DNA from 3 places in the Bacillus kalamii genome. Region 3 is predicted to be linked to each of the others. Evidence: riboswitches for the same ligand, from Rfam matches in the RefSeq annotation. Region 3 holds a riboswitch; each other region holds the start of a gene.
What was found. Region 3 has a riboswitch for thiamine pyrophosphate ahead of thiW (energy coupling factor transporter S component ThiW). Riboswitches for the same ligand answer to the same signal wherever they lie in the genome.

Region 1 (8,061 bases), on a different contig from region 3:
CAGAAAAGAGAATGTGACAATCCAAGATGGCAGCTTATTGTTAACGGGGAAAAGAGAGGACTATAAGAAGCACAAATTCACCTCAGGAAAAATCACTACTCAAAATAAATTTGAAATGAAATACGGGAGAATCGAAATTGTAGCACGTACAAATGGAGGAAATGGTTCCTTCCCAGCTATCTGGATGCTTCCTAGTGAAGAAAAATCATTACCGGAAATTGATATATTTGAAGCTGTCGGCATTGAAAAAAACATTGTTTACTATGTGAATCATTGGGAAGAAAACAAAAAGAATAAGAGATCCTTTAAACTTCTTCAAATAGATAATCTTGATGAATTTCACACATATGCAATAGAATGGAATAAAGATGAAATTAAATGGTTTGTAGATGGGGTCCATCAATATACCTCTACAGAAGGAATCCCTAATGAACCTATGTATCTCATTATTAATTTGGCGATTGGGGGCGGAGGATGGATAGGGGCTCCCGATGAAAACACGGAATTCCCTCTTCTCTTTGAAATTCAAGACCTAAAGGTAATGACAGAATTACAATAACTAATAATAAATCTACGTAAAGCAACGATAACCGTTGCTTTTTTTTCTGAATTGGACCATACGATGACACATTAAATGATAGCTAAGAACAAGGTCTGCCTTAGATTGCATGTACCATAGCAGACCTTATTTCAATAAGAATTTTCAGTAAATCAATTATAATCTAATTCTATCGATTATGCCCTAATCGGCTTTTTTTCTGCCTTATTAAACAGAGTAAAAACCACTCCGACAACTAAAAGAGCTGTTACCATCATGACCTCGCCGCTCCAACCGTTCCTGTGCAGGAAAACGCCGCCAAGCGCACCAATTATACTTGATCCCGCATAATAAAACAGTAAATACAGCGAAGAGGCCTGAGCCTTTTCACTCTGCTCGGCAAGCAAGCCGACCCAGCCAGACGCAATCGAATGGGCGCCGAAAAAACCGAATGTGAATATAACAAGGCCGACGATTTTCAAAACAAGGGGTACAGTCAGTGTAAGTAGTACACCTATGAGCATCATCACCACACCGGATAATAAGACAAGCTTCCGTTGATGGCGATCGGCCATTTTCCCCATCCAGGTTGAACTGAATGTCCCCACAAGGTAAACAATGAAGATGAATGAGATGACCACCTGTGATAAATGGTATGGTGCCTTCATCAATGGTATGCCAATATAGTTATAGACGGATACAAAAGATCCCATCAGCAAGAAACCCATGCCATACAGAAGAAGCAGCTGCGGCTTGGTACTATTATTTTTCAATGATTGCATTGTTCTTTTAAAAGAAAGGTTGCTTTCCTTAGGCCGCGTGGACATCGGAAGCATCTTCCAAAACAACAATGAAATCAGCAACGATAACAAACCAAGAGTCGAAATGGCCGCTGTCCATGATATGAAGTCGGATAATGTCCCGATAATCAGACGGCCGGCCAAACCTCCAATGGAACTCCCGCTTACATAGATCCCCATTACATAACCGAGGCTCATCGGCTTGAACTCTTCCGTTATATACGCCATCGCTATGGATGGAAAGCCTGCCAGCGCCGCTCCTTGAAGAGCTCGGATCGCCAATAGCTGCGGCATCGAATGGACGAACAAAACAGCAACGGATAAAAGGGCGGATAATGTTAATGATATGCCCATTACTTTTTTCCTATTAATGCCCTGGGTCAATAATGATACAATGACCAGCATAATCGCCATCGTTCCTGTCGAGAAAGAGAGTGACAAGCTGGCTCCCGCCGGTGTTGTTCCGAATTGCTCTGCAATGAGCGGGATAACAGGTTGTGTACTGTATAAGTCGGCAAAGGTGACAAAACTGCCGAGGAATAAAGCCAAAAGTGTTTTTCTGAAATATGGATCTCCTTGTTCAATATGTCCCACCTGACAAATCCCCTTTTTTCTTTTCTTCCTCTATCGTATACCTGTAAGCGCTTTATTACCAAGTAAAGGGCTTTGTTTTAGGGGGACATATAGGTAAAGCAACCGTCAACATTCACAAATCATCAGCCTGTTTCCATCCGGGTCTATAATATTGAACCAATGGCCGTCTTGAATTTCCGTTGCAATTTCAACTCCCTTGCCCTTTAGATCCTGATACGCCCCAGTGATATCATCCGTATTAAAATGAAAAATAGGAGTCCTTGCATACGCATTCTCTGAAAAAATTTTACTATCCAGTACAATATTCATCCCGTTATTATCCATAGGAATACAGCAAAGATGCCCTGCCACAATGTCATATTCCGGAACTAACCCTAACAATGAGCAATACCATTCCCTTGCTTTCATAATATCGCTGACTGCTATGAATACCGCCCCTATTTTAGATTGGACAATGGACATTATTCTCCCTCCTTTCTTAGCGTTATGGATCTAATACGCCTTTCTTATCCTGATATCCTTCTGCATGTACTATACCAAATTTTTGAACTCCCAGTCTGTCTGCCTTACACTGGATAGAAAGGAGGAGGATTTTATTATGGCCGAACATATTTTTCATTTAAAAGCCAATTGGCCCGGTTTGCGGAATGATGTTGGCGATATAGCAGCGGGAAACCTGAAAACAAAAGTGTCGATACCGCCGGAGATGGAAGGTCCGGGAATAGGCACCAATCCAGATGAAATGCTTCTTGGCGCAGCCGCTACTTGCTACATTATTACACTGGCGGCTATGATGGAGCGGAGCAAGCTTGATAAAGTGGCTTTAACAATGGATTCTGAAGGAATTGTGGATGTCACAAAGGGTGTTATTACATACAAGAAAATCATTCATCGACCCCATATCGTGCTGCGTCACGATGCAACCATTCAAGATGAGGAACTTGCCTTGAAGCTTGCTGCCAAAGCGGAGGCCTCCTGTATGATCAGCCGCGCCATCAAAGGAAATGTCGAGGTCGAGCAACTGCCGGACGTATCGAAGGCAAGCAGCCTATGACTTGAAATAAACCGGGAATGCACGCATCCCCGGTTTTCGTTTATTTTGAAAGTGGAACCGCAGATGATCTGCGGACTGTCTTCGTCAATAGGATCCTTGAAGATGCTCCAGTTAAAACAGCAAGGATTATTCCGCAGAGGATTGCACTGCCGATCATTGTTCCCCCATTTACAATCAAGGAGTAAATAACAGGGGACATGCCTTTCGGAGCGTATTTGCCCCAAAATATGATTCCTGCAATGAAATGCCAAAAATAGCGAGCTGCACTCCCTACGATAACAGCAGCGCCCATGAACATAACCGCTTTTTTCGTTTTTCCATTGGTTAAGGCTTGGCTAACAGCCCTTTTAAAGATTCCCGCAAAGCCAATACAAGCGAATGCAAGGAAATATTCAATCATAAATTGGACTGGAGTCAAAATATACACGTCTCCTACTGCAACCTGCAGCAATCCCCATAGAAAACCGGACAGCATCCCTGCTTTGACTCCCCAACGGAGCGATATGATAAAAATCGGCACCATAGCAAACGAGATGGAGACAAAACTAGTGATCTTGATGGAAGGAACCAAATCAAGAATCAGTGCGAACGCTGCCAGGAAAGCTGCTTCAATCATAACGAATAAACCCATTTTCTTCATAAAAAAAGCCCCCTTTTTATAGACGAGCCCCAAGGAGAACTTTTCAGACAGAAAAAATGAATGCAGCTGCCATTCATTATCCACATCCCTACGCTAGTGCTAACTAACAGGTTCAAAGGGTCAGAAAGGACATCAAATCCTTCCACTCTCAGCTTAAAGCTCCCCTTGTGGTTCGTTCGTATGTAATTTTCTACCATTATATCCCATTTTTCACGAAATGGAAAGCTATCGGCTTCATTTTTTTCTAATAAAGACAAGCAGAAGGTACTTTCCCGCTTCTGCTTTTATTATTTATTTATCCAAAAATCCTTGATGGGCAAGTACTCCTTCCATTCCCTGCTTAAAATCCTTAATCGCTTTTTCACGCCATTCCTGCTCAGAGGGATAAAACATCTCTTGATAACGGTTGCGGATTTTTTCAGCAGTCAAGCCGCTTTTCTCCCCATTCCAATATAATCTGTTTTCATCGATCGTATTCCTTAGGGACTTCAAAGAGCCCAAGAGGTCTTCACCCAGTGTACCGAATTCGAAAGTGGTGGTATAGAAATTCTTATCAGGATACTTTTCCTTCTGGAGCTTATAGAAGTATTCTGTATTATCGCCATTCGTCATATAAAAATCATCTGATTCCGGAGTCAGGACTAATGGATAATGAAAAGCTTTTTCCGCTTCTTTTTGCGTCATCGTTTCATTTATACTTGAAAAAATGCTCATTTGATCCCTTGGGCCATAACCTGTATGGAGATCGACATGAATAATATTTTTGTAAGGGCTCCCCAAGACGTTTTTATAAAGTTGTTTTACTATCTTTGTGGATTCCTCATCCCCGCTTCCGCCGTAATAGACGCCTTTAGGATGATTGTATTGGCCGGTCAGGAGAGCTTCCTCAATCTTCCCGGTTCCGGAGCGGATTACTTCCTTCACAAGACTGCCCGCAAAGCCCAATTCATGGATCGTACTATTTCCAACAGGCGTTTTCTTTTCAAAGAAACGATCCAGGTCTGAATATTTCTTGTTGCTTGCCAAGTTAAAGCTTTTCCATTCATAAACAAAGTTACGGTTTAAATCGACATTATTTTCGTTGTATCTTCTATCGTGCTTCATTCCCCACGGATTACTTGCATGGACATATAGCAGCCCAGTTGTATCAGGATCCAGACTTGACAGCATCTGATTCTGGAAAACATCCAGCATAGCAGTCCCTACATATCCTTCGATTCCATGCATACCTGTTGTAATGACCAGCAAATTTTCCTTTTTCTTATTCGCATCTGCAGATACGGTATCGATTGTTAATTTTTCTTTATGGATGCTGTATGCATGCTGTTCGGTATGCTCATATGTATTTTTTAATGTTTTCTCATACGTCAAAAACCGTTTTCTGGATTGTTCATAGGTGGTAAGGAAATGGGTATTTAATTCATTCTTACTTATTTTTTCTGGAGCTGACCATACAGCCAGCAACTTAGGTATGCCCCATGCAACCCCAACGAACAAGATAACCGCCGCTGCCAAGACTATGACCCATCTTCTCTTCCACGTATTCATGCATCTCTCTCCCCGCCGCGAAATAGCTTTTTTACTAAATACTGACGATTTTACCATTTTATTGTCGATTTTTCTATATATGTATATTAAACTAGGAGTATATACACAGGCTTTACATAGGAGGAAAATACCGTGTCCACTACCCGCAAATCGCTGAATGAACAAAAAGTGAATGTCATTGTTTACAGAGTCTTTTTAGCGGCATTTATTCTGATGATCATTAATAATATTGTTCAGGTCGTTCTATATGGGATGCCTCATTGGACGGTCATGAACGCCCTTTATAATATTCAATTTCTATTATTCTTAATTCCTGTCCTGTATTACAAATCATCAAAAAAACGTACGCATTTTAAACTATTATCTATTATTTCCATGCTTCTTTTCGCTTTCATCCTGCATACCGATTCCTGGGTAAATGTTCCGTTTGTCTGGCTTGTTCCATTAGGTCTAGCGGGTATGTATGCCGACTTCACCTTAATGAAAAAAGCGTTTGTCATTGCCTTGCCATTACTGATCCTCTCCCAGTTCACCCATCTATGGATGGCGGACAAACTGGTGATTGAAAGCAGTCTGCACCGTTCTATCCTGACTGCCTTCTATTATGGATTCCAATTTATCTTTGTCAGCATCCTCCTTCTCGACAGCTCCAAGCGTTCAAGTGAAATGCTGGATGAGAGCGAACAGCTGACAGGGCAAATACAAGGGGTATTATCAGAGGTGGGGCAAGCATCTTCACATTTAAATAAAAATGTAGTCGATTTTCATCATAAACTAAGTGAATCCACTTCTTCCTTACAGCAAATCGATGCTTCCATCCAGCATGTCCACAATGACAGCCGCGATTTTTACCATGTCATCCAGGGAACTGAGCAAAAAGTAAATGGCATTGTGGATAAATTGAATGAAACGGCCGCCAATGCGGCTGATGTTAAAAGCTTTACGGATGAGGTTGTCCACATGGCGCAGCAAAATAAAAAAATGCTCTCCCAGTCTGTCAGCAATATCGGCGAGGTGAAGCATGCATCTACACAGTCGCACACTGTTGTCCGGATGCTCAATGAAAAAATCAATGATATCTCTACCGTTCTCCACTCCATCATCGAGATTGCCAATCAGACTAACCTGCTTGCCCTAAATGCGGCGATTGAAGCTGCACGCGCAGGCGAGCATGGCAAAGGGTTCGCAGTAGTGGCTGATGAGGTGCGCAAACTTGCGGAGCAATCATCCAAGTCCTCCGGTTACATCCAGGAGCTATTGAATGACATCGGCAATGCCAAGGATCAGGTGACTCAATCACTAGAGCAGACAGACTCGATTGTGGATACAAATATCGATACAATCCAGTCTTCCTTAAACAGCTTCGACCGGCTTATTTCCATGCAGCAAAAAATGAACGACCGCCTTCAGGAAATGCTTTCCACAATCGACAGCCTATCCGAAGAAGGTACCGCCATCACCAAGTCGATGAATGATATCGAAGAAAATTATCACGTCCATGATCAAAACATTTCCGAAATCGCAATTGCGATCGAACAAGTAGCGGGCGCATTCCAGGAAATCGCTTCCCATGTCGATGAAGTCAGCGATAAATCGCAGCATTTGTCTGAGTTGCAAAATCAAAGTGCCTGACCAAGCATTAAAAACCGCCTGTTGTGATTACAGGTGGTTTTCAATGCCTCTGATACTCTCCTAGCAGCCCCATATTCTAGTCCTTGTCTCCCTTTAATAAAAGCTTTAACATCCTTTTTACGTTGTTTTTCATTGATAAAATAAGCATTGCCGTTATTTCCATAAAGAAGTGTCTCCTTGCCGGCAAAATGGGGGAACACAGTTAAGATATCCTCTGATAGGTCCTTATAAATTAGCTTCATTTCATATGAAGGAAAATCAGCGAATTCATAACGCACTCTCTTACAGTTTGCCCTATTCAGGATACCAGTGACCGCACCAATTGTTTCTTTATCTGTGGTGATTATCATTCCATCCATATCATGTTCTTTATATGATCTTATCTCAATTCGATCGATATCGGAAAAATCGTTCTACAGCATGTTATAAACAATATAACCAACCATACTAACCAGTAGAGATAGCCAAACGATTTTTTTCATTAAACTCCCCTTTTGAGCATCTTGCTATAATATTCCCTCTCCCTCTATAAAATTCCTCTTATATGGCCTTTTAAAAAAAAGCATAAAAAAGAACCCGATCCTTACATCGGGTTCTTAAATAATTTACTTTATCGCTTACGGCGGATTTTTTCTATTTCATCTGCCACGAACTGTACTTGGGTTCCGACAATAACCTGAATGCTATTTTTGCCTACAATATTAATGCCAGGAACGCCTGTTGATTTAATCTTATTTTGATCGACTGCGTTCATATCTTTCACTTCCAAACGCAAGCGTGTAATACAGTTATCAACCGAAGTCACATTGGCATCTCCTCCAAGCCCTTCGTAGATAGTTGCTGCCATTGAAGAGAATCTATCCCCAGAAGTGCCTGCATTAGACTTATTCAATAGACCTGTAGCTGCTTCGGAAGACGCTATATCTTCATCTACTTCGTCATTATCTTCTTCACGCCCTGGTGTCATTAAATTGAATTTAGTGATCATAAATCTGAACACAGCATAGTAAATGACCGCAAATACAAGTCCCTGGACAATCAGCATATACGGTTTATTGGCCAATGGCAATCTTGAGCTTAAGAAGAAGTCAACAAAACCTGCGCTGAAGCCAAACCCGGCAGTCCAATGGAAAAGGGCTGCTATCGTTAATGAAATACCGGTCAAAACAGCGTGCACAACATATAGTGCTGGAGCAGCAAACATGAATGAGAACTCAAGCGGTTCTGTAACACCAGTGAAGAAAGCAGCAAAACC
Region 2 (8,061 bases), on a different contig from region 3:
TTTCCATCATGAATAAACCTATTACGCCTATCAGAAAACCCGCAGTCTGGATGTAATTCAAATAAGGCGTTTGCTCATTCAATAAAAAGGTAGAAACCAATGAGAGAGCTATTCCGCTGATCAATAAGGCAATTCCTGCTTTAATCAAAGTCTTCATCCTATCACGTTCAGAATACTATCCATTATAGCCAGTACTCAGCATAATTAGAGAAAGAAAATATTAGCAAATTACGGAATAACCCATTTTTCTGCCTCTGCTTGTATATCCTCAGCCCCTAAAATAGCTGAAATAACAGCATAACCCTCTACTTTTATTCCAGAAAAAAAAGCTCTATTATCAAGCGTCAATCCACCAATCAAAACGATTGGAACAGACACTGCCTCCCTTATTTTCTGTAACGTTCCTATTGTTACACGTATTGCATCTTTCTTACGTTCAGTGCTGAACATCGCTCCCACGCCCACATAGTCAGCCCCTTCCCTTTCCGCATCAACCGCTTGCTGTACCGTTTGGACGGAAACACCTATATAGGCTCCTTCCCCCATCAAACAACGGGCATCGGCAAGCGGGACATCCTTTTGGCCGATATGGACGCCATCCGCACCCGAGAGTAGAGCAATATCAATACGGTCATTGACAAAAAACAAGGCTCCGTATGTTTGCGTCAGTTCTCTGAGCTCCTTCGCTTTCTCGAGGAATTCCGATGCAGTGCAATCCTTTTCACGCAATTGAATAGCTTTCACTCCACCTTCGAGCACATGCCTCATAGAAGGCATGAACCCCTTCTCCTTCAATAATTCTGTATCGGAAACAACATAAACGCCTAGTTTACTCTCTAATAATTTTCTTCTACTCAAACTTAACAGCCTCATTCATATAAGCATTATCCCAAAAACGAAGCTCGTATAAACTGGATGTCCTAAATATGGCTGATAATTTTTCTGCTTCTTCTTCCGTACAGTTGGCGATAAGCCGGTTTGTATACTCCAGCCAATCCCGGCAAATGCCGGCATAGCCGTTATCCGAATAAGCTGCAATCCATTCTTTATATATAGTACCCTCAGCATCCTCTTGATTTTTAACCATATGCATCCCGATTTCATAATAACTCCACACACAGGGAAGCATGGCAACGGCCAATTGCTTCAGGTCTCCAGTCAGTGCAATCCCTTTCATATGATTGGTATACGCTTCAGTCACTTCATCGGCCCGTTCTTTTTCCAGATCTTCAATGATATGCCCCATGCTCCGAAGATACTCGATGTGCACGCCACTTTCCACATTGAGGAGATTACTGATTCCGTTATGAAAAAAACGCATCTCTTCCAAAGTGGATGATTTTACCATACATTGCGCAAAAACTTTGGCATACTCCTTCAAGTATAGGTAGTCCTGAATCAAATAGTGTTCGAACTTCCCTCTATCCAGCTTTCCTGTTCTCATCTCTTCAACAAAAGGATGGACCAAATAGGCTTGCCAAATCTCTTTGCTAACATCGTATAATTCATCGGTTACCATTCTTTCCACTCCACCTTCCCTTTTTGGCCTATCACTTCTGGAACCAGACGATACATTTCATCCATCAATTTGACTCTAAATGTACCAGTTCCCGATCCATCCCGGTCAGCTAGTTCACCGCATAAGGACATGGCCAGAACTCCCGCTGAAGCACCCATCAAATAATCATCGGCAACGGCTGAACAGCTTGCTATTAAGCTTGCTGTCATACAGCCGGTTCCCGTCACCGCCTTTAATGCCGGAGTTCCGTTTTTTACTAAAGCTACTCTTGAATAATCGCCAATGATATCCTCTTTACCAGTCGCTGCAATGACTGTACGGAGAGATGAAGCAAGCTTCATTAATTCTTTGGCATCCATTTTGCCGCTCTCATCTGCATCCACCCCTTTTCCCTCAGCCTGCATGCCTGATAATGCCTGAATCTCAGCCATATTGCCTTTTATGACGGCAAATTGGATTTCTTGAAGCAGCTTTTCAGTAAAATTCATCCTTTCTTTTGAAGCAAAAACGCCAACAGGATCAAGAATGATAGGTTTTCCAAATGCATTTGCAGCCTTTCCCGCTTCAAAAAACAGCGGAAGCCTGGCTGTATTCATAGTGCCGATATTGATGACAACTGCATCCGCAATATCCATAATATCCTCCAATTCCGCATCGTTATAGCTCATCAGGGGACTTGCACCGCAGGCTAATGTGATATTGGCACAATCATTGATAGTGACTTCGTTCGTATAATGGACGATTAACGGCCTTTGTTTTTTTACTCGCTGAAACAGTGAACTGAGTTCATGTACAATCATTTAAAATGCTCCTCCCATTGGTAAAAATGATGGACAGGGCCAATTCCGCCGCCAATTTGGAAGCTGTGTCCGATTGCTTCAGTCACATAACGCTTGCTTAACTCGACAGCTTCCTCCATCTGAAAGCCTAAGGCAAGGTGGGCCGCAATGGCGGAAGAAAGCGTGCAGCCAGTCCCATGTGTATTGGGTTTGCCGATCCGTTCAGATTGGAATACACGCACAGAATCTTTACTTACAAGAATATCTTTCGCTGCGCCTGATAAATGCCCTCCCTTTACCAAAACCATCGACGGACCTGACATTAGGATTTTTCTGGCTGCCTTCTCCATGTCTCCCAAGCTATGAATCTTCATTCCTGATAGCACTTCCGCTTCCGGAATATTAGGCGTAACTAGGTCGGCAAGGGGAAGGAGCACTTCCGTTAATGCACATTCCGCATCCAAGGACAGTAAGTGATAGCCGCTTTTCGAAACCATGACCGGATCGACCACCAGATTCCTAATAGGGTACTTTTCCAAAACGGCAGCGACCGATTCAATGATCGCAGCGCTGGAAACCATCCCTATTTTAATTGATTCAGGAAATATATCATCCATCACCATTTTCACCTGTTCTGCCACTAATTGAGGGGACACATCCTCCACCAACGAAACGCCTTTAGTATTTTGGGCTGTGATTGCCGTAATGACACTCATTCCGTAAACCCCAAGCGCCGAGCATGTCTTTACATCAGCCTGTATGCCTGCGCCTCCTGATGAATCAGAACCTGCAATCGATAGAACGGCTTTTCGGTAATTCCGCAATTCAAGAACCTCCTGTTCCAATGAATAAGATGGAAAAGAATAACGAAGCTGAAGCACCTTACCAGGCTGGAAGAACAATAGAATGGAATAGATAGCCATGTATTTTTGATTATACTGAAAACGGACGATTCACAGCCTATAAAAAAAGCCATCTTCCGATAAAAAGGAAAATGGCTTCTATCTTTTAATATACGCAAATAAAAGGTAGTTTTCGCTTTCCTACGCTGGCATGATCCAGATCAGGTAATAAGGGTAAAGTCTCAGCCCGTTACAGGCACCCCTAGCAACATATTCATTTCTATTATTTACCGTAACGCTTATTGGTGCAAATTGTCAAGGGATAATCTGTAGATACCCTTCACTTCAATGTGATGGCATGCTTCCATATCAGGATTTTACCTTGATCATTTTTGAAAGTGAATTGCACCTCTCCCTTGTCTCCTTTCTCTTTTTCATCATAGAAAAAACCGGAAAATTGTCTGTCGCCGGAAAAATAAAAACCGTTGTCTCCTGTTCTTCCATTTTCAACAGCCTCATCGAATGTATTGCTTACAGGATGCTTGCCTTTCCAGGCCATATTATACAATCTATAGCCTTCAGGCGCTTTTTTAACACTAAAATAAAAATGATTGGGAGGTTCGATCTGTGTTTGATCAATGATCATGAACAATTGATTACTGGTCGAAGAGTTTTCCTTGTCCGGTGATGATTGACCGCTCTCGCTTTTTTCTTCCGTATCTATTTTTTCCTCCGGTTGCACTCTGTTTACCTTCTCGGATTTATTATGTTGGCCAGGCGTTTCGCAGGCTCCAAGCGCACATACTGCAAGAATGGATACCGCTGCCAGTAAAGTTTTAATTCGGTTCATCGCTCATAACATCCCCTTTCTCTAAATAAAAGTAAAACCTAACCCCATTTTCTATGTTGATCACCCCGTAATCACAGCCATGGAGCTGCAGTATTTGGCTGACAATAGCCAAGCCCAGGCCGGTTCCCCCAATTTTACGGTCCCTCGAAGGATCAATCCGGTAAAATTGATCCCATATCCGATCCAGCCTATTTTCGGGAATTGCATTTCCTCTATTTTCGATTTGGATTTCTATTTGCCCACCGTGGTCGATGACCATCATTTTGATTGCCGTATTCGGCGATGCATGCCTGATTGCATTACTGAGAATATTAATGAACACTTGGCTTATTTTTTTCTCATCGGCATAAACGGCAAGAGTACCTGCCGATTGGCAGTCAATGTACAATTTTCTCTCTTCCAGTTCAACCCCAAAGAGATCAATTACATCATCAAGAAGACCAGCCAGCAAAAACGATTGGCAATCCAGCTTCATAACATTTGCTTCATACTTCGATAATTGGAGCAGGTCCAATACCATTTCGTCCATCCGCTCGACTTCATGGAGAATATGGTTCAAATAGCGTTCCTTTTTTTTCTCTGCAATGCCATCCTGCAGCCCTTCCGTAAAACCTCGGATAATACCTAAAGGTGTTTTCAATTCGTGGGAAACATTAGCTGTGAATTCTTTGCGCAATTGTTCGGTTTGCTGCTTTCTTAAAATATCCAGCTGAAGCTGTTCATTTGCTGCCTTCAATTCGCCAAGCGTCGTTTTCAACTGATTGGCCATGCTTTGCATGCTTTCTGATAATTCGCCTATCTCATCCTTTTTTCTCTTCGGCATATGCACATCGAAATCCAGATTGGCCAAATGCCCTGCCACTTTATTTAACGATACAAGCGGCCTTGCCACCATTTTTGAATAGAAGTAACTGAGCAGGAACAAGACGATGACCCCTGCCCCTGCAAGATAAATATAATACTGCTTCATTGTTTCAATCGCTTCGTCAACAGGTTGTATGGAAGTATAAGCCATTACATATTGCGGTGACCCATCAGGCAACGAAAGCGGCAAAAGAACGACTACATAATGGATGCCGCTGACATTATCCTGCCATTCGACCTGCACTTTCTCCCCTTTATCCAACTCCTTTATCCTTTCTTTCTTAGCCGAGATCGAGAGCAGGATATTGCTTGATAAACTATCCTGATAATAGGAATTGAAGGACTGGTTTTTAGGCAAGTTCAATTCCACAACCGTTCCCTCTGTCCGGGATAAGCCCTCCGGCAACTCGGCCGTATTCCCATCATCCAATTGCACCTGTACAGGGTCCATCACTTTATCTTGCTCATCCATATAAAAGCCGTCCGCTATAATCTTATCCCCAGCTTTCAGCCTGTTTGGGATCCGGTCAAGGCTCATGCCCTCCTCAGTCAGGATCAGCAGCTTTATTTCACCTTCCGTTCTTATCTTTATACGATAGGGGTTTATCGGATAGACGCTTGGGATATCCCTTACCACATTGAAAGTGGCATTATTCTTTTCCATGAATTGCCCGGCATATGCAGCCATGACCTCTTCATTGCCTGGGGCCCGCGCAATCCCTTTTTTGGCCTCCCGCAATTGTTTCTCCAGCTCACTCCCTTTATGGTAAATATAAAATTTTTCAAAAAAGAGCGTCTGGGAGAATAATAGGATGCCAAAAAAAGAGACAAGTACAATAAATGTAAGAATCGAGAGCTTCCAAACAATGCTGATGCTTTTCATTCTCCCGCCTCAAACTTATATCCCAATCGTATTACAGTCACAATCCGTTTACTTTCCTGCCCAAGCTTAGCCCGAAGCTTTTTAATATGTGTATCAACCGTCCTTGCATCACCGAAAAAATCCATTCCCCAAACGGCATCCAAAAGCATATCCCGCGTCATAACCATGTCTTTATGTTTAATTAAATATAAAAGAACATCATATTCTTTAGGCGATAAATCGATTCTCTCGCCTCCTACAGTCACAATATGAGATTTATGATTGACTGCCAAGCCACCAAATTTCATGGCAGGTTTTTCGGCGCTCACAATCCCATCCCGCCTTTTCATTAATGCATGCGCCTTTGCCAAAAGAACGCGGGGACTGAACGGCTTCGTCATATAGTCATCCACACCCATTTCAAATCCCAGCAATTTATCATCTTCTTCACCGCGCGCTGTAAGCATAATGACTGGGACATCCGACATTTGCCTAATTCTCCTGCAAACTGTCCATCCATCCAATTCCGGAAGCATGACATCAAGCAGCACCAGATCAACCGGCTGTAAGGGAAATAACCTGAGGGCCTCCCTCCCAGTTTCTGCCTCGTAAATATTCCATCCCGCTTCCTCAAAATAGTCGCCGATAATCTCTCTTACTAACGCCTCATCCTCTACAATCAACACATTATAATTCACTGGCAACCTCCAAGAAGAACATAAAAACTTCCATCCTATTATAGCAACGAAAGGAAATAAAACCATTATTTATCATTTACCGCCATTGTAGAATAAAGATGTGAATTTCATGTGTTCATACTCCAAAAGCGGAAAGCGCCTGGTTATCCCCGACAAGCTTAAGACGGGGTGCTGACAAAGGCCGCCCTTCGCCTTTGACAGCGGCACGGCTTAAGACCTCGAGGGGATGGCGCTTGCAGCTGGATGAAACAAAAGCGGAAAGCGCCTGTTTACCCCCGACAAGCTTAAGTCGGGGTGCTGACAAAGGCTGCTCTTCGCCTTTGATAGTGCCATGGCTTAAGACCTCGAGGGGGTGGCGCTTGCAGCTGGATGAGAACAAAAGCGGAAGGGGCCGTTTTGCCACGTATGAACTGGACCCCTCATTCTTGAGATATAGGAAACACGAAAAGCGCAGCGATTCAATGTTGACTTATCGTAGAAGATGAGGGGGAAGTTCACTAGTGGCTGGTCCCTGCAGCTGGATGAAACAAAAGCGGAAGGGGCCTGTTTACCCCCGACAAGCTTAAGTCGGGGTGCTGACAAAGGCTGCTCTTTGCCTTTGATAGTGCCATGGCTTAAGACCTCGAGGGGGTGGCGCTTGCAGCTGGATGAGAACAAAAGCGGAAGGGGCCGTTTTGCCACGTATGAACTGGACCCCTCATTCTTGAGATATAGGAAACACGAAAAGCGCAGCGATTCAATGTTGACTTATCGTAGAAGATGGTGGGGAAGTTCACTAGTGGCTGGTCCCTGCAGCTGGATGAAACAAAAGCGGAAAGCGCCTGCTTATCCCCGACAAGCTTAATACAAGCTCTGCTTAAAGGTGAGAATTTTATAAAAAAAATACGGACCTATTAGGCCCGCTTATAGATTAAAACTGACATTATACACTTTCCAATCTGAATTTGGTTTTTTGATCATATACAGGTTCTTCCAATGCGGAAGATAGAGGGCGTTCTCTGGATTATATTGAGAGACCTTCAAATAATCTGTGCCTTCTTTCGTATAATAGGTGGCGACCGGTTCTTTTTTGGACACTTTCAAGTACCAATCGAATGGTTCAATGTAGAAGTCCGTAGAATCTTTTTCGTTTTTCCCATAGATGATATTCCCTTTTTTATCCTTCCCTACAGCCATACGGGTAAGAGCCATATATTTATCGATATATTCTTTTGTAAACCCTGGATCCATTGCTTTGCGAATCTGATTTTCCGTCCATTTTTTATCCATAATGCCTGCTTGAAGATTCGTTACGCGATCAGTGATTTTTTTAACTGTGGCCAATGATACCTTTTGGTAAAAGCGAATATGTTTGCTTGATACATATGCTTTTTTCTTCTGGTACATAAATTCTGCCCAACCGGATTTAGTCTGTTTTATCACTTGAATCTTTTGTCCATTCTTTAGCTTTCCGATCGTCTTAGCGTTAGTGCTTGGTACACTTTTGACCAGTGCGGATGGCACATCGACTACACCTTCTTTAGTGATGGCCGCCTTGCTGCTCACGGTCGGAAAGATGGATGCCGCCACTAGCAATAGAAATAATCCAAACAAAACACCCCAATACCATTTTTGTTTCATCAGTTTCCCCCCATACATTTACTATCG
Region 3 (8,061 bases):
GGTGATTGGGTCATTCGCGACGGGCAAGGGTATTGGACCATAACCGGAAGATCGGATGATATTTTGAATGTTGCCGGCAAACGATTAGGACCGGCAGAAATGGAATCCATTCTGGTCGAACATCCGAACGTCATTGAAAGCGCATGTATCGGAGTGCCTCATGAGATAAAAGGTGAAACAGCACTTTGCTTCGCCGTTGTTAATCACCCTGTTCCACTCGATAGTTTAAAAGAAGAATTAGAGAAAGCGGTTGCCTATTCGCTGGGTAAAGCATTGAAGCCATCACAGATCCATTTTGTTGATCAACTGCCGAAAACAAGGAATGGAAAAGTGATGCGCAGAATGATTAAAGCCGCATATCTTCACCAGCCTACTGGAGATCTTTCAGCACTGGACAATCCTGATTCACTGCGTGCTATAGCCGCTTTGAATGCTGATATGTCACATTCGGAATAACAACATAGAATATTGTAACCTTACTATAGAAGGAAGCGGTATCTATGATTTTCTTGACTCTACTCTGCCTTACTGCCATATATATGGCTTTCAAAAAAAACACTGGGCGAAAACGTAAAATCCTGCTTTTCATAGGCGTCACCACCATTGTATTGCTGTCTTTCATTATCGGATTTTCATCGGGTTTTGCCTTTATCCTTGTCTACGATGATGGTTTTGCCGGAATTGCTGGCGCCTATTTAGGCTGGTTGGCCAGCTGCATAGCCGGAATCATCATGATCCTCATTGGCATGTTTATGAAAGACAAGAATAGACATATATAAAACAGCATGCATACAATACGTGTATGGGAGGATGGAGTGTATGGTCATAATCGGTATAGTTCCGTATTTGGTTGTATTCACGTTAACAATCGTCCTCTTAATAGGAATTGCCTATTATGCATTCGCCTACCATGTTAGCAGGAAAAAGAAAACTCTCCTTTTATCAGGAGTTGCCACCATCCTATTCATATCGCCGTTAATTGCGTACCTTGTCAACCATCTTTATATACTCTATTTGGTTAACGCTTTTAAATACGAAACAGCTAATAGGAACAGTATATTTGCCTTCTTCATTTGCTTAGCAGTCGGCCTTTTCTTAGTTTGTGCAGGACTTTTCTCTAAGAAACGAAAGGTATCATAAAAGAAGAACATATAAAAGACAGAAGAGAAAATTCACTTCCCTTCTGTCTTTTTATGTGGCAATCGCCCTGAAGAATTCTGTTTTATTGCAAAGATGACCCCTCTTGCGATAAACCCTAAAACAAACATTACCATTAAAAAATCGGAAAGTGGATCTACGACCAAATGGAAGGTTGAAGTATCCCCATTTAAGAATGTATTGGCTAAAATTTGATATATAGCATACAAGTAAATGAAAGCCCAATGTATATATTTAGCCCATTTAGTCATTTTAACCATCTTTTTTTCTTTTTCACCAGAAGCGGCCGTTTTCGAATCCATTACATCCTCCTACATTTATGAATGAACAGTACACTCTAACTATATAATCGGGAATGGCCATGTACAACTCTCACTTTATTCTTTTATTTCTATAAAATGGGACAAATTATAAAAAAAGCCATTGTGGATAGCGTCATTCTACATTGCCGTACCAACAATGGCTTCTTTTTATATTCTTTTACCAGGTAAATCGTCCGTCACATATGTCCCTGCAATGAAATCATGGATTGCTCGATGATCCTTTCTGAGCCCGACCATAAACGCACTGATGATGAATCCAATACCGAATGTCAGTATGTAGACGAGCGAAGAGACAACAAGTCTTAAGAGCATAGTTCCAATCCCGACTTTTCGTCCATCCACTCTGGCAATCCGTATGCCGACAATTCTTTTTCCCACTGTATAACCGAACCATACAATCGGTAAAATGAAGGAAATGAGAAAATCAATGAAACTAGCCAGATCGCTTTCATCCCAATCACCGGTAAATAAATAACTGATGATTGTCAGCGGAAGTGTAATAATGACACCATCCAAAATCATCGCCAATAATCGTTTCCAAAAACCTACTGTATTATGCATAATATCCCTCCTCAAACACATAGTAGTGTAGCATAATTATGTAACTAATGTATAAAAATTGAATTATCTATTTATCAGCTCTTTATATACCTGAAATTGGCAATTATGTTACAGTAATGGTAAGGAGGAGATTCTGCATGAATGATAATATTGGTGATATCCTTTTTCAGCTGCTAATCCTGTTATTCATTATTTCTATGATCATTGCCCTAATCAGCCTCTTCCGCAAACAAACAACAAACAAGCATAACGCTGCTGCCCTGGACAAAAAAATGGATAGAATCATTGAATTGCTAGAAAAAAAGCAGCAGTGATCAACACATGTACTAGCGTTGTTTCTTGGCAATAAGAATAGATCAATAGAGATATTCAACAAAAAACTCCCTAACTGTACTCTCTATCCTTCAAGATGTATGAGTATGAGTAAGGGAGTTTTTTTATTTTTATCAAAAATGCCAAAAACATTAGTTATTGATGAATGGTTATATAGCCAAGAAAAAGTCTCGGTCGAAATCTTGCTGCCTTAATGTTGGCCCCTCTGTTTGAACCATTTTAGCAGCTACCTTATTGGCAATTGAGCATGCCTGTATATCATTATATCCTAAGGACAAAGCTGCCATAATGGCCGCTACATGGCTGTCTCCCGCACCGATTGTGTCGACCGCAGCCGCAGATTCCCCTTCGATTCTCATCATTTCACAGCCATCATAAAACAGTGTACCTTCCGCACCAAGTGTCACAAATAGTTTATTTTGACTATGATTGAATAACTGCTGAACTGCAGACTCTATCTCAGTCTGACCGGTGAATAATTGCGCTTCCCTTTCATTTAAATGGACGATCGGATGAAGGGCACAAATTCTTTCCATCAACTCTTTATCGATTGATTGTATGACAGGGCCAGGAGCAAAGAAGAGCCGCTTATCAGCTTGCTTTTCAAGCCATTCCACAATGGATGCAGCACCATCGCTGCACATCTGGTACCCATCGAAATAGATATTTTCATAGTCGCTTCCCATAATAGTCTCAAGCCATTCTTTCTTAAAATGTCCCTCGATGCCTAACGTCGTTATGAACGTTCTTTCCCCATCATCTTCAACGAGGCATAGGCATTGCCCATTATCCATCTCAGGATCATAGATGAGAATCTGATGGCCATTTTCCTCAATGCCCTTTCTAACAATGGAAGCATTCATTCCCTCGCCAACAGGAACTAACAAACTGTATTCAACGTTAAATCCGCGCAAGATATTGGCCACGTTGAAGGCACAGCCGCCAACGGTTACATGTTTACCGCTGCAGTATATGTCACCGCCTTTTTCAGGCAATTTAGGTATTCGCATAATGATATCCACTACTGCTGCTCCAATAAGTAAGGATTTCACGTCATTACCCCCTCGCGCCCATTAATGAATCGATATATAACCCAAAGTCCGTATCATTCTCTTTCTCTAATACTTCGATATAGTCTTCTCTTATCTTATCCACGCCTGTAAAAGCACCGCATACAGCTGTCGCCATTGCTCCGATCGTATCTGTATCGCCCGCCAGATTGGCGCACAATAATGAACATGAATTGGCATCTTGCGCATAATATGCAATAGCAAGGGCTGCAGGCACTGATTCACTGATGTTGACGCCAGCTCCTATCAAATCATAGATGCTATCCAAGAAGTCAACATCATTTCCTTTATGTTCATCGGCCAGTTGAATGCCCAGTCTGGTTCGAGCTGTTAAGGAAGGGCTATATGTTTCCGCACCAAGAATTCTAGCGATAGGCTCTATTGCATAGGCATCCTCCAAAACGGTTTGAAAATCAGCATTCACAATAGCCGATGAAACAGCCATCGCTATCATAGCTGCACCAGCAATAGTGATGTCACTTGTGTGGGTAACCTGTGAAACATCATACACATAGTTCGCTAGCTTTTCTTTTTCTTCCGGATGAAACAAACAGCCGATCGGGGCGATTCGCATAGCCGAACCATTCGAAAGTGCTTGATCAGTAAATGTCTTCGCGTCTTTGTTTTCACGAAAAGACTGAAGTGCCACCTTTGAAGTCGGACCGAGAATATTATTCTCAAAGGCGTTCTCTTTATCTGCCCATTCAAGCAATTTTTCTGCTATATGAGCGGGAACCGGTTTAAAACCCGTTGCCATCAATGAATCCAGTATAACAAGTGCTTGCCCAGTATCGTCCGTAAATTGGCCGCGCGTATAATTGCAGGCTACTTCATTTTCCTTCGGTCCATCCAAAAAGCATTCTATTTTACCAAAATAATTTCTGACCCGATTTCTGCCCCATAGCTCCGATGGCATGCCCATCGCATCGCCAAGTGCCATCCCATATAAAGCTCCAGCCATTTTATTCTTCATCTATTCTCACCTCAAAACAATTTCAATACAACTTGTAATAACAGCTTGCACTCGTATTGTATTCGCTTACAAATATTATGTCAATATATCATTATAAGAGGATGGTTTGGTATACTATTGTTTAACAATACATATTGAGGTTAAAACAATGGAAAACCACTTACCAAAATACGAATTAATCAAACAAGATATGATACAGAAAATAAACAACAATGAATGGAAACCGCATCAGGTCATCCCTTCGGAAAACAAACTGTGTAAAGACTATGGTGTCAGTAGAGTGACCATACGGAAAACCATTGATGAACTTGTAAAAGACCATTATCTGTACAAACAAAAAGGAAAAGGAAGCTTTGTCTCATCTAATGATATACCACAAGGGCTGAGCACCATCCATAGTTACACAGAAATGATTTCTTTGCGAGGTAAAACAGCTTCGAAACAATTGCTCTCACAGCAAGTGACAAAGCCATCCAAACAAATGGCGGACCGATTGAATATGAGCGAGGAGGAAGATGTTTTTGTGATTGAAAGCCTCTATTTTGCGGATGATGAGCCACTATGCATCAATACATCCATCCTTCCTTGCAAGCTGTTTCCTAAATTGGATTATTTCGATGTCGGCAAAAACTCGCTTTACACCATTTTAAAAGAGTTTTATCAATTGAACATGACAAAAGCCTCACAATTTATCACGGCAGAAAACGGAAATGATCGAATCTGTTCCCTTCTTGGCTGCAGCAAAAACCATCCGTTATTAAAACTGAACGCAACCTCTTTTAGCATAAAAGAGGGCAAAGAAATACCGTTTGAACTATATGAAACCTATTTAAAAAGCGATGTCATCGGCTATTTTGCGGAAAATTATAACAGGTGAAAGCAGTGCATCCAGCATTGCTTTTTTATTATTCTATTAAATGAAAAATTAGTAGGTTTTAAATAAACTCCATGTATCATCCTGAACCTGATCAATCAAAGTTAGAAAATAACAATATCTATTCCCACCCAGGCAGGAATCCCGCTACCTTTTCTCCTTATGAATAACCACTTTATTTTTAACCAATAATTGTAATAACCCATACCCCATCAAAGCACCAGTAAAGGAACTAATTGAAAAAGCGGGAATTAGCCCAAATATGGTACTCTCCTTTCCAAGCAATAGTGTTGACAGCGGATATGTGGCCACCGCTCCGATAATCCGCGTCCTAACTACTTCACCAAGTGCAGCATTCCCTACTTTCTTTGTCTTAGAAAACAAAACGCCTGCCAGAAAGGCTCCTATCATACTGCCGGGATATGCGAAGAAATTACCTGTTCCCATTACATTTCGAAACATGAATGAAAGAAATGCCTGTACCAGTCCATACCAAGGCCCGATAAGGACAGCTGACAGCATATTGGCCCAAATGCTGGATCGGAAAAATCTTTGCGAAGCCAACGGGAATATAAATAAAGCTGGTCGATATACTGATCAATGCTGCTATTAAAGCCGTAAGTGTCATTTTTTCCGTTTTTTCCATCTAAATCCCCTTACTTTTACCTTGATGTCAATAAATATACCGCTCTCCTTATGAGGACAGCGGCACATGAGAAAAATAACATTCCCTCCGAAAACTACTTTCCTAACCCAGTGCTAACTGGATCAGGTGCAAAGGGTCCATCTTAGCCATACGGCGCCCCCAGTAGAACAGATATGAAGTTTTGCGGCAAAGAAATCTTTATTAATGCGTCATTTTTCCCAGTAAAGATATCAGCTTTGCAACACAGATATGACCAAATCAACCATCATGATAATATATAACGATTATCTTGATGGTATCATCCTCCTACTACTTCTCAAAAAAACAAGGGGGGAACATTTTATATACTAGTTCTTAACCGACTTTTTTCGATTTACGGCAAAACAATCGGAGTCTCTTTATGGATTGATAAGGATTACTAAAAATGATACGATTCGTATATAAAATTACACAAAATGGAAAAAGGAGTTTTTATGAAATTGAAAATAGTGTTGTACAGTTTCATGATTGGTATTATTTTGTTAGCAGCGGTATCCATTTTCCGTTCTGAATCTGATAAAGGGGATCATTCTTCCGAAGTCTCAGTTGTTAAGCAAAAGAAAAAAGAAAAAAAGGAGCCGTATACTGTCACTGTACAGAATGATGCCATAGGAGATTATGGAGCAATAAAGGCTCCAGAATTAGCGAGTTATATAGATAACAAGTTCGGTGCTGAATGGAAAATGTATTTTCAATCCCCAAACAAAATGGAAGCATTGATATTTCAATTAGTAAACCAAGGGGATATTGCATTCGACTTTAAACTCTTTGATCCTAATGATAAGCTACTTTTCTTTCAATCTGTTTCGCCTGGTAAAAGATTAGTAGAGAGGCTCCTATTCCAACCTAATAGTGTTGTCGGACATTATCGTGTAGTAGCTACCACTGATAATGGCGGTCTCGGTGAAATCAGTTTTTCTTTAAAGCCTTTCTAGGCTGATATACCCTAACCCCTTATAAGCTCAGGAATCAATCAGTTGATTAGATGTTATAAAGCTAAGGAAATAAGGAGAATGCAAGTATCGGCTTCTATTTAGAGTATTTCCAGAGAAAATACTCTAAATAGAAAAGTATGAATCTTGAATCAATAATGCTGCTCCTAGTGCAGGCGTCTTTTCACCTAGCTTTCCTCTACTAAACGTGATCTTCTCCCGCCTGTCCAAAAAGTTCCGAGCCGATTCCACCGTTTTCTCATAATAATCGGGGTAACCGGATAATAACGGTCCCTCCAATATAACATATTCAGATTGATACATAGTGACCATATTCGCTATGCCAATACCTAAATAATAGGCGGATTCCATGACATACGATTCAACCATCGATTTTTCCTGTTTGAGAAAGGCAATCACATCATCAATTTGGGCATTTTCAAACGCTGTGTCAAATGAGTTCATTTTAGGGTTATTCTTTCTCATATTTTCAATAATGGCATATGGAGACGTATACGCAATTAAGCATCCTTGTTTCCCACAGGAACATTCACGCCCATTCACCTCGATAATCATATGGCCGAATCGGGCTGTATCACCATTTTTGCCTCTTATCAATTCTCCGTTTGACATAATTCCGCATCCAAACCCTCTTCCGCTGATACAATACAGTATATCGCCTGCCGGAATTGAAAAATGGTTTGCTTCCGCCAAAACAGCAGTCTCTACTAGATTCTCCAACATTATTTTCACTGGGATTTCTGCACTCAGTATTTCAGCAATCCTGATATTTTCCCAGCCTGGAGCTAGCGGTGATTCCATTTGGTGAATAATCCCTTGCTTTCTATCGAGCGGCCCGATTGAACCGATTCCGATTCCAAGCAGCTTCTCAAAAGGAATCTCATATTTATCGATAAAGGACAAAATGATCTCCTTTATTTTACTTAATACGATTGAAGGGGTATGCAACGATGACAACAAAAAGGATTCTTGTTCAATAGTGGCAAGCTGCATATCGACCAATATTACATTCGTCTCCAAACGGGAAATCTGAATGCCTATGATAAAGGCTGATCTTGGTTCAATAGTATAAAGGACAGGCGGCCTGCCTCCGGTGGATTTCCCATGGCCATTCTCTTTTATATATTTTTT

Region 1: linked by a shared signal. The riboswitch ahead of thiT (energy-coupled thiamine transporter ThiT) and the one ahead of thiW (energy coupling factor transporter S component ThiW) in region 3 are both predicted to bind thiamine pyrophosphate.
Region 2: linked by a shared signal. The riboswitch ahead of thiD (bifunctional hydroxymethylpyrimidine kinase/phosphomethylpyrimidine kinase) and the one ahead of thiW (energy coupling factor transporter S component ThiW) in region 3 are both predicted to bind thiamine pyrophosphate.

Annotation. Positions count from the first base shown of each region.
Region 1 is NZ_JBDFMI010000006.1:1,061,097-1,069,157, reverse strand. Features, by position in the region: gene ABC357_RS23080 (glycoside hydrolase family 16 protein) at 1-559, shown strand, start outside; gene ABC357_RS23075 (MFS transporter) at 736-1,932, opposite strand; gene ABC357_RS23070 (VOC family protein) at 2,038-2,394, opposite strand; gene ABC357_RS23065 (OsmC family protein) at 2,531-2,986, shown strand; gene thiT (energy-coupled thiamine transporter ThiT) at 3,027-3,626, opposite strand; TPP riboswitch at 3,695-3,802, opposite strand; gene ABC357_RS23055 (M14 family metallopeptidase) at 3,918-5,174, opposite strand; gene ABC357_RS23050 (methyl-accepting chemotaxis protein) at 5,388-6,806, shown strand; gene ABC357_RS23045 (hypothetical protein) at 6,794-7,165, opposite strand; gene nagE (N-acetylglucosamine-specific PTS transporter subunit IIBC) at 7,417-8,061, opposite strand, start outside.
Region 2 is NZ_JBDFMI010000006.1:1,113,688-1,121,748, reverse strand. Features, by position in the region: gene ABC357_RS23325 (hypothetical protein) at 1-148, opposite strand, end outside; gene thiE (thiamine phosphate synthase) at 229-858, opposite strand; gene tenA (thiaminase II) at 851-1,519, opposite strand; gene thiM (hydroxyethylthiazole kinase) at 1,513-2,319, opposite strand; gene thiD (bifunctional hydroxymethylpyrimidine kinase/phosphomethylpyrimidine kinase) at 2,316-3,122, opposite strand; TPP riboswitch at 3,322-3,414, opposite strand; gene ABC357_RS23300 (hypothetical protein) at 3,481-3,990, opposite strand; gene ABC357_RS23295 (sensor histidine kinase) at 3,977-5,737, opposite strand; gene ABC357_RS23290 (response regulator transcription factor) at 5,734-6,414, opposite strand; gene ABC357_RS23285 (SH3 domain-containing protein) at 7,318-8,034, opposite strand.
Region 3 is NZ_JBDFMI010000001.1:1,971,298-1,979,358, forward strand. Features, by position in the region: gene ABC357_RS09880 (AMP-binding protein) at 1-456, shown strand, start outside; gene ABC357_RS09885 (hypothetical protein) at 501-779, shown strand; gene ABC357_RS09890 (hypothetical protein) at 820-1,140, shown strand; gene ABC357_RS09895 (hypothetical protein) at 1,173-1,460, opposite strand; gene ABC357_RS09900 (RDD family protein) at 1,629-2,042, opposite strand; gene ABC357_RS09905 (DUF4083 family protein) at 2,180-2,356, shown strand; gene ABC357_RS09910 (PfkB family carbohydrate kinase) at 2,525-3,427, opposite strand; gene ABC357_RS09915 (ADP-ribosylglycohydrolase family protein) at 3,432-4,418, opposite strand; gene ABC357_RS09920 (GntR family transcriptional regulator) at 4,567-5,295, shown strand; partial or broken gene thiW (energy coupling factor transporter S component ThiW) at 5,440-5,938, opposite strand; TPP riboswitch at 6,021-6,109, opposite strand; gene ABC357_RS09930 (hypothetical protein) at 6,412-6,912, shown strand; gene ABC357_RS09935 (ROK family protein) at 7,036-8,061, opposite strand, start outside.